DNA from 3 places in the Psychrobacillus sp. FSL K6-2836 genome. Region 3 is predicted to be linked to each of the others. Evidence: riboswitches for the same ligand, from Rfam matches in the RefSeq annotation. Region 3 holds a riboswitch; each other region holds the start of a gene.
The links. A riboswitch is a leader RNA that binds a small molecule or an ion and turns the genes downstream of it on or off. The one in region 3 is predicted to bind S-adenosylmethionine.

Region 1 (2,272 bases), 3.5 Mb from region 3:
CAAAGGTTCCTTCTTCGCATGGTTACCTGTACCCAATAATTATACAAGTGAAGCTTTTGCAGATTTACTCTTGAAAGAAGCAGACGTAGCTGTTGCTGCCGGTAATGGATTTGGTACTTACGGCGAAGGATATGTTCGAGTTGGTCTTTTAGTCGATGAAGAACGTTTGAAAGAAGCAATTACACGTATTGGAAAACTGAATTTATTTTAAAAGAGGCTGGGACAGAACCCCAAAACAGCATTTTTCTCTGTGAGAAAAATGCTGTTTTTTTGCTGTGCACAAAATTGATTTCCATTCCAGGGACGCTTTCCACTGGCGCGGCCTGAGCCTTTAGTCTCAAGCGTCACCCTATTCCAGTAGGAGTTGCCCCTCCATTTCAATCAATTTTATTAATTATCCATTATTTAGTAAAGGTTTCTCCTAATCCAATAAAATTTCTACTTCTGTCCCAGTCTCTGTCATTTATTCACTTAAGTAGCTGGTTAGGTGTTTCTTTATTTGTTTCTACTGGGTAAAACTGATTCGCACCTGTTTCTTCGTCAAACTGTCTTCGAAACTCCATTTCCATAGTTTCAGCTAATACTAGGTCTACTGTAATAACAGGATTTTCGCCTTTTATAAAATGACCACCAAAAATATTACCATTTTGGTCACATATCGAGCCGTGAAAATGTGTTTCAAACTGCCCATCTCTTTGGCATACAACCCCTGTTCCTTGCAAAAATTCAATTGGTCCCTCTTTTACAATAAGATTATTGTAGCCTACACCTATAGGCGAATCTTCGTTTGGGATCAAATAAACAAATCCACTTCTTTGAAAACTACCAAAGCAGCTAAGAATAGTAGCGGAACTAATTCCATTTGTTTTACACAACTCCTCTATCCCTTCTAGTAGGTCAGTTCCATAAACCAAACGTGCACCTACAACCTTCCCTAGCTGTCCTACCGCAAAATTTACTCTAATTTTTGACAACGCTTACACACTCCTAATGTATAATTATTTATTGTTATTAAACATAAACTATTTCGAATGTTATATGCAACAATAAAAAAAGTGTGTTGACTTTCATAAGTTGATGTAGTAAATTATATTTTATGAACTGTTGGAAAACTTAATAGCTGATATCTCTTATCAAGAGTAGCTGAGGGACTGGCCCGATGAAGCTCGGCAACCATCCACATACTAACAGTATGTGGAAAGGTGCTAAATCCTGCAAAACATTTTGTTTTGATAGATAAGAGAGGACAAACGTATATTTGCGCCTCTCTTTCTAATGGAAGAGAGGCTTTTATATTTATACAACGTTCTTAATAATTATTCGGAGGAATGAAAAATGAAGAAATTAGGACTATTGTTATCAACTGTACTTTTAACTGGTACTCTTGCTGCTTGTGGAAGCGACGCAGATTCACAAACAAAAGCGATTAACGAGGACAAAATAGTAGTAGGTGTAACTGCAGGACCACATGAACAAATTGTGGAAGTGGCTGCAGAAGTTGCAGCTAAAGACGGATTAGAAGTCAAACTTCAAGTATTCTCAGATTATATTCTACCTAACACAGCATTATCAGAAGGTGATTTAGATGCGAATAGCTATCAACACGAACCTTTCCTAGACACGTTTAACGAGGATCACAATACTGACTTAGTACCAGTAGGAAAAACAATACTAAATCCGATGGGTGTATATTCAGAAAAATACAAGTCAATTGATGATCTGCCAGACGGTGCAACTTTTGGTTTACCTAATGACCCAACAAACGGTGCTCGTGCTTTATATATCTTAGAAGAAGCTGGTTATATCAAAATTAAAGAAGACAAAAGAGAGACAGCTAGTATTTATGACATTGAAGAGAATCCAAAAAACCTAGAATTCATTGAATTAGAAGCTGCTCAAATACCAAAACAACTTAGTGAAGTAGATGCAGCTGCTATCAATACAAACTTTGCACTGGCTGCTGGAATCAGTCCAAAAGATGATTCTATTTTACTTGAATCATCAAACTCTCCTTATGTGAACTATATTGTAGTTCGTGCGGAAAACAAAGATGATCCAACGATTCAAAAGTTGGTAAAAGCATATCAATCTGAAGAAGTAAGAAAATTCATCGAAGAAGAGTTTAAAGGTTCTGTATTAGCAAGCTGGGACGAATAATGGACTTGAAAACGTTACCGACTTCGGTAGCGTTTTCTTTAGAAAGGAAGATAGTAAATGATTATATTAGAAAATGTCTCGAAAGAGTTTAATAGCAAAAGTGGAACAGTAAAAG
Region 2 (2,272 bases), 100 kb from region 3:
GCAGGAGATCCATTTGGTAGTGTAGAGTCTGTAAAAACCGTATCTGAACTGTATGCACCAATTAGCGGGAAAGTTGTAGAGGTAAATACAGAATTAGAAGATAGCCCTGAATATGTAAATGAATCCCCTTATGAAAATGCATGGATGATTGTTATCGAGCCAGCTGATTTAACGGAAGTGGATGGTTTACTATCTCCAGAAAAATACGAAGAATTAATTTCAGAATAATTATGAAAACGCCGCTTATTATCGGCGTTTTTTTCATATAATATTGGAAAGGGCGTAGTTAGGAGAGAAGCTGATGGCTATTGTCTTTAGTGAAAAAATAATTCTCGTTGAGGGAAGATCAGATAAACTAAAGCTTTTAAAACTTCTTGACGAATCAACAGAAATTATTTGTACAAATGGAACGATATCAAATGTAAAGCTTGAAGAAATTTTAAGTCCTTATGACGGTATACCTATATATGCGTTTTTAGATGCAGATAAATCCGGAGAGCAAATTCGGTCAGTTGTGAGGAAGGAATACCCAGAGGCGATTCATCTATACACCAACCCAATGTACTGCGAAGTTGCGACTACTCCGTTCAAAGTTTTGGCTTCCATATTAAAAAGTGTTAATATAAAAGTGAAGAGAGAATATTTACTTTAGGATGATGTAATGTGAATGAATGGACACTTGAACAGTGGAATAGTCATAAAAAAAGCGGTAAGCTTACGATGTTTTATATTTATACACCTTTATGTGGAACATGCCAAGTTGCTAGTAAAATGATGCAAGTTGTACAAGAGATGAAGCCTTTTTCGATTGGCCAAGCAAATATTAATTACTTAGAGAATTTTGCAATGGATTATCATATTGAAAGTGTGCCTTGTCTGTTAATAGCTAAAGGTGATGCGGTATATAAAAAAATATATGCCTTTCAATCTGTTCCATTTATATTAGACTCTATAAAAAGTATTGACGAGCAAGTAGTCGTGTGATAATATACGATATACCGACAAATTAAATAGTAATACTCTTATTAAGAGAGGTGGAGGGAAGTGCCCTATGAAGCCCGGCAACCGTCATGTAAATGAAATGGTGCCAAATCACGCAAAGCAAATGCTTTGGGAAATGAGAGAATGGATGAATGTTATTAAAATGGATAACTTAAAGCCCTTCTGCTCTTTTGCAGGAGGGTTTTTTTAGATCGAAATGGGAAGTATATGTATTTATATAGTAACTGTTTGGCACGATAAGTAGCATTAAAATGCTGGATATAAAAATTCATACAACATTACTTAGTGATAAATAGGTAATAAAGTGTTTCATAGAAAGGTGGCAAGATTCGCGTGATTAATTTAAATAATATTTCGAAAAAATTTAGTACGAAACAGGGTACGATCGTTGCAGTTGAAGAGGTGAATCTTGACATAAAGAAAGGCGAAATCTTTGGCATCATTGGCTATAGTGGTGCAGGTAAAAGTACACTTATTCGCTTATTAAATGGATTAGAAAAACCAACTTCTGGACAAATTATCGTGAACAATCAAGATATTACAAAGATAAATGAAGTGAAGCTTCGTCAAGTAAGACAAAAGGTAAGCATGATTTTCCAACATTTTAATCTGTTATGGTCCAGAACGGTTGCAGAAAATATTGCTTTTCCCTTAGAAATAGCTGGTGTTCCAAAAGATCAACGTGCTACACGGGTTAACGAGCTTATTGAGCTTGTAGGCCTTGAGGGACGTGGACATTATTATCCTTCTCAATTATCAGGCGGTCAAAAACAACGTGTCGGAATTGCACGTGCACTAGCAAATCGTCCAGAAGTCCTTCTTTGTGATGAAGCAACCTCGGCGCTAGACCCTGAAACTACGGATTCTATTTTGGATTTATTAGTTAGTATTAACGAAAAGTTAGGTCTTACTATTGTACTGATAACCCATGAGATGCAGGTCATACAAAAAATATGTGGTCGCGTTGCAGTAATGGAAAAAGGGCATGTGGTAGAAGAAGGCGCAGTTTTAGATGTATTCCAAAATCCACAACAACCTATAACGAAGCGTTTTGTTTCACAGGTCAATGATTCAGCTAAAGCCTTACAAACAATACAACATTTAAAAGAGCTTTATCCAAATGGCAAGTTGATCAAGCTAAAATTTGTTGGAGAGCAAACAGAGCAACCAATACTTTCGAGATTGATAAAGCAATTTGATTTAGAAGTGAATATTGTTCAAGGGAATATTTCGCATACACAAAATGGCGCATTTGGTACCCTAATCCTTC
Region 3 (2,272 bases):
TACACAATGTTTGATCATTCCACATTTTTTTATTTTCTACTATTGAAAAAAAAGGCTTTCCATTATAGGAAAGCCTTTTTTGTTCATACTAATTATAATCCAGCTTTTTCTTTCAACGCTGCAGCTTTATCTGTTTTTTCCCATGGTACATCAATGTCTGTTCGACCAAAGTGACCATAAGCAGCTGTTTGTTTGTATATTGGACGGCGAAGATCTAGCATTTTAATGATTCCTGCTGGACGTAAGTCGAATAGTTCGCGAATATATGAAACTAATTCAACTTCTTCTACCTTTCCAGTACCAAAAGTTTCTACAGCAATTGAAACAGGTTTAGCTACACCAATTGCATAAGCAAGTTGTACTTCACAACGATCTGCAAGGCCAGCAGCAACAATGTTTTTAGCAACATAACGTGCAGCATATGCAGCGGAACGGTCAACTTTTGTAGGATCTTTACCAGAGAATGCTCCTCCGCCATGACGAGCATAACCACCGTAAGTGTCTACGATAATTTTACGTCCTGTTAGACCTGCATCTCCTTGTGGTCCACCAATTACGAAGCGTCCAGTTGGATTGATAAAGTATTTTGTATTTTCATCTATTAAATTTGTAGGAACAATCGGATTGATCACTACTTCTTTAATATCTTTTTGAATTTGCTCTAAAGTAATTTCTGGATGATGTTGAGTAGAAATAACAATTGTATCGATACGAACAGGATTATTATTTTCATCATATTCTACTGTTACTTGAGTTTTTCCGTCCGGACGAAGATAGTCTAAAGTTTCGTCTTTACGAACTTGTGCCAATCGATGAGATAGTTTATGCGCTAAACTAATTGGTAGTGGCATAAGCTCTGGTGTTTCATTACAAGCATAACCGAACATTAAACCTTGGTCTCCTGCTCCAATTGCATCAATGTCAGAATCACTCATAGAGCCTTCTCTTGCTTCTAAAGCTTGGTCCACACCTTGCGCGATGTCAGGTGATTGTTCATCAATTGAAGTAAGCACAGCAGAAGTTTCTGCATCAAAGCCATACTTTGCACGTGTATAGCCAATTTCTTTAATAGTAGAACGAACTACTTTAGGGATATCTACGTAAGTAGATGTAGTAATTTCTCCAGCAACTAATACTAGTCCTGTCGTTACACTCGTTTCGCAAGCTACACGAGCATTTGGGTCTTCTGCTAAAATTGCATCTAGAATTGCATCAGAGATTTGATCACAGATTTTATCTGGATGCCCCTCTGTTACTGATTCTGATGTAAATAATCGACGTTGTGTCATAGATTATTCCTCCTATATCCTGCGAGATTTCTCTCAAGAATTGATACGGTACTCATTCCCATGTCAAGCCATTCAAAATGATTCATGCATTTTCATCACAAAATTTCTAATGTAATAATTATGCATTGAAGTTAACTTGAAGCCGTTTCGGACTTGGCACACAAGGATAAAGGGCGATGTTAAATAAAAAAACCCCTCACTCACGTATTTATACATGAGGAAAGGCATTAGTATCATAAGCACCTTTCACTCTTATCAAATCAAGGAATTTCACCTTGTCTCAGGTTTGGCACCTTTGTAATAATAAAAAAATTACAGGTTGCCGGGTTTCATAGGGCCTGACCCCTCCACCAGCTCGGGATAAGAGTATCCGTTCAATTTATCATCATACGTAAATATGTATTAGAAGTCAACTATTTTTTGTTTGTATTTTGTACACAAAAGAAAAAATTTAATTTGATTAGTATAGACTAATTACTTTAATGTGTTATACTATTTCACATATCTAGAAAACTTCCTCTTTTTTAGGGGAAATATAAAAAAAGGATGGTATATTCAAGATGAATTCAATTGATACTGTGAGTGAACTGAAAGAATTGTTAGCAGGAAATAACGTTAGCAGCCAATTGTCAGTGCCACAACTTGTGGAAAAAGCTACAACAAGAGGAGAAGCTGTTCTAACTTCTACTGGTGCAGTAAAAGCTGAAACAGGAAAATATACTGGCCGCTCTCCACAAGATAAGTATATAGTAGATGAAGCTATTTCAAAAGACAAAATCGATTGGGGTTCAGTAAACCAACCAATTTCTTCTGACGTTTTTGAAGCACTATATAAAAAAATGATTAACTTCTTAAACAAGCAAGATGAAATCTTCGAATTTAAAGGATATGCTGGAGCTGATAAAGAATCACGTTTGGGTATTCAAGTAATTAACGAATATGCTTGGCATAACCTCTTCGCTCATCAGCTATTTATCCGTCCA

Region 1: another riboswitch for S-adenosylmethionine. It lies ahead of MKY37_RS00965 (MetQ/NlpA family ABC transporter substrate-binding protein); the one in region 3 lies ahead of metK (methionine adenosyltransferase).
Region 2: another riboswitch for S-adenosylmethionine. It lies ahead of MKY37_RS16985 (methionine ABC transporter ATP-binding protein); the one in region 3 lies ahead of metK (methionine adenosyltransferase).

Annotation. Positions count from the first base shown of each region.
Region 1 covers NZ_JBBOOM010000001.1:179,891-182,162, forward strand. Annotated here, with positions in the region: gene MKY37_RS00955 (pyridoxal phosphate-dependent aminotransferase) at 1-211, shown strand, start outside; gene MKY37_RS00960 (PPC domain-containing DNA-binding protein) at 468-974, opposite strand; SAM riboswitch class I at 1,128-1,243, shown strand; gene MKY37_RS00965 (MetQ/NlpA family ABC transporter substrate-binding protein) at 1,336-2,157, shown strand; gene MKY37_RS00970 (methionine ABC transporter ATP-binding protein) at 2,215-2,272, shown strand, end outside.
Region 2 covers NZ_JBBOOM010000001.1:3,531,873-3,534,144, forward strand. Annotated here, with positions in the region: gene gcvH (glycine cleavage system protein GcvH) at 1-228, shown strand, start outside; gene MKY37_RS16975 (toprim domain-containing protein) at 302-652, shown strand; gene MKY37_RS16980 (thioredoxin family protein) at 664-984, shown strand; SAM riboswitch class I at 1,020-1,124, shown strand; gene MKY37_RS16985 (methionine ABC transporter ATP-binding protein) at 1,336-2,272, shown strand, end outside.
Region 3 covers NZ_JBBOOM010000001.1:3,634,868-3,637,139, reverse strand. Annotated here, with positions in the region: gene metK (methionine adenosyltransferase) at 93-1,289, opposite strand; SAM riboswitch class I at 1,539-1,656, opposite strand; gene pckA (phosphoenolpyruvate carboxykinase (ATP)) at 1,850-2,272, shown strand, end outside.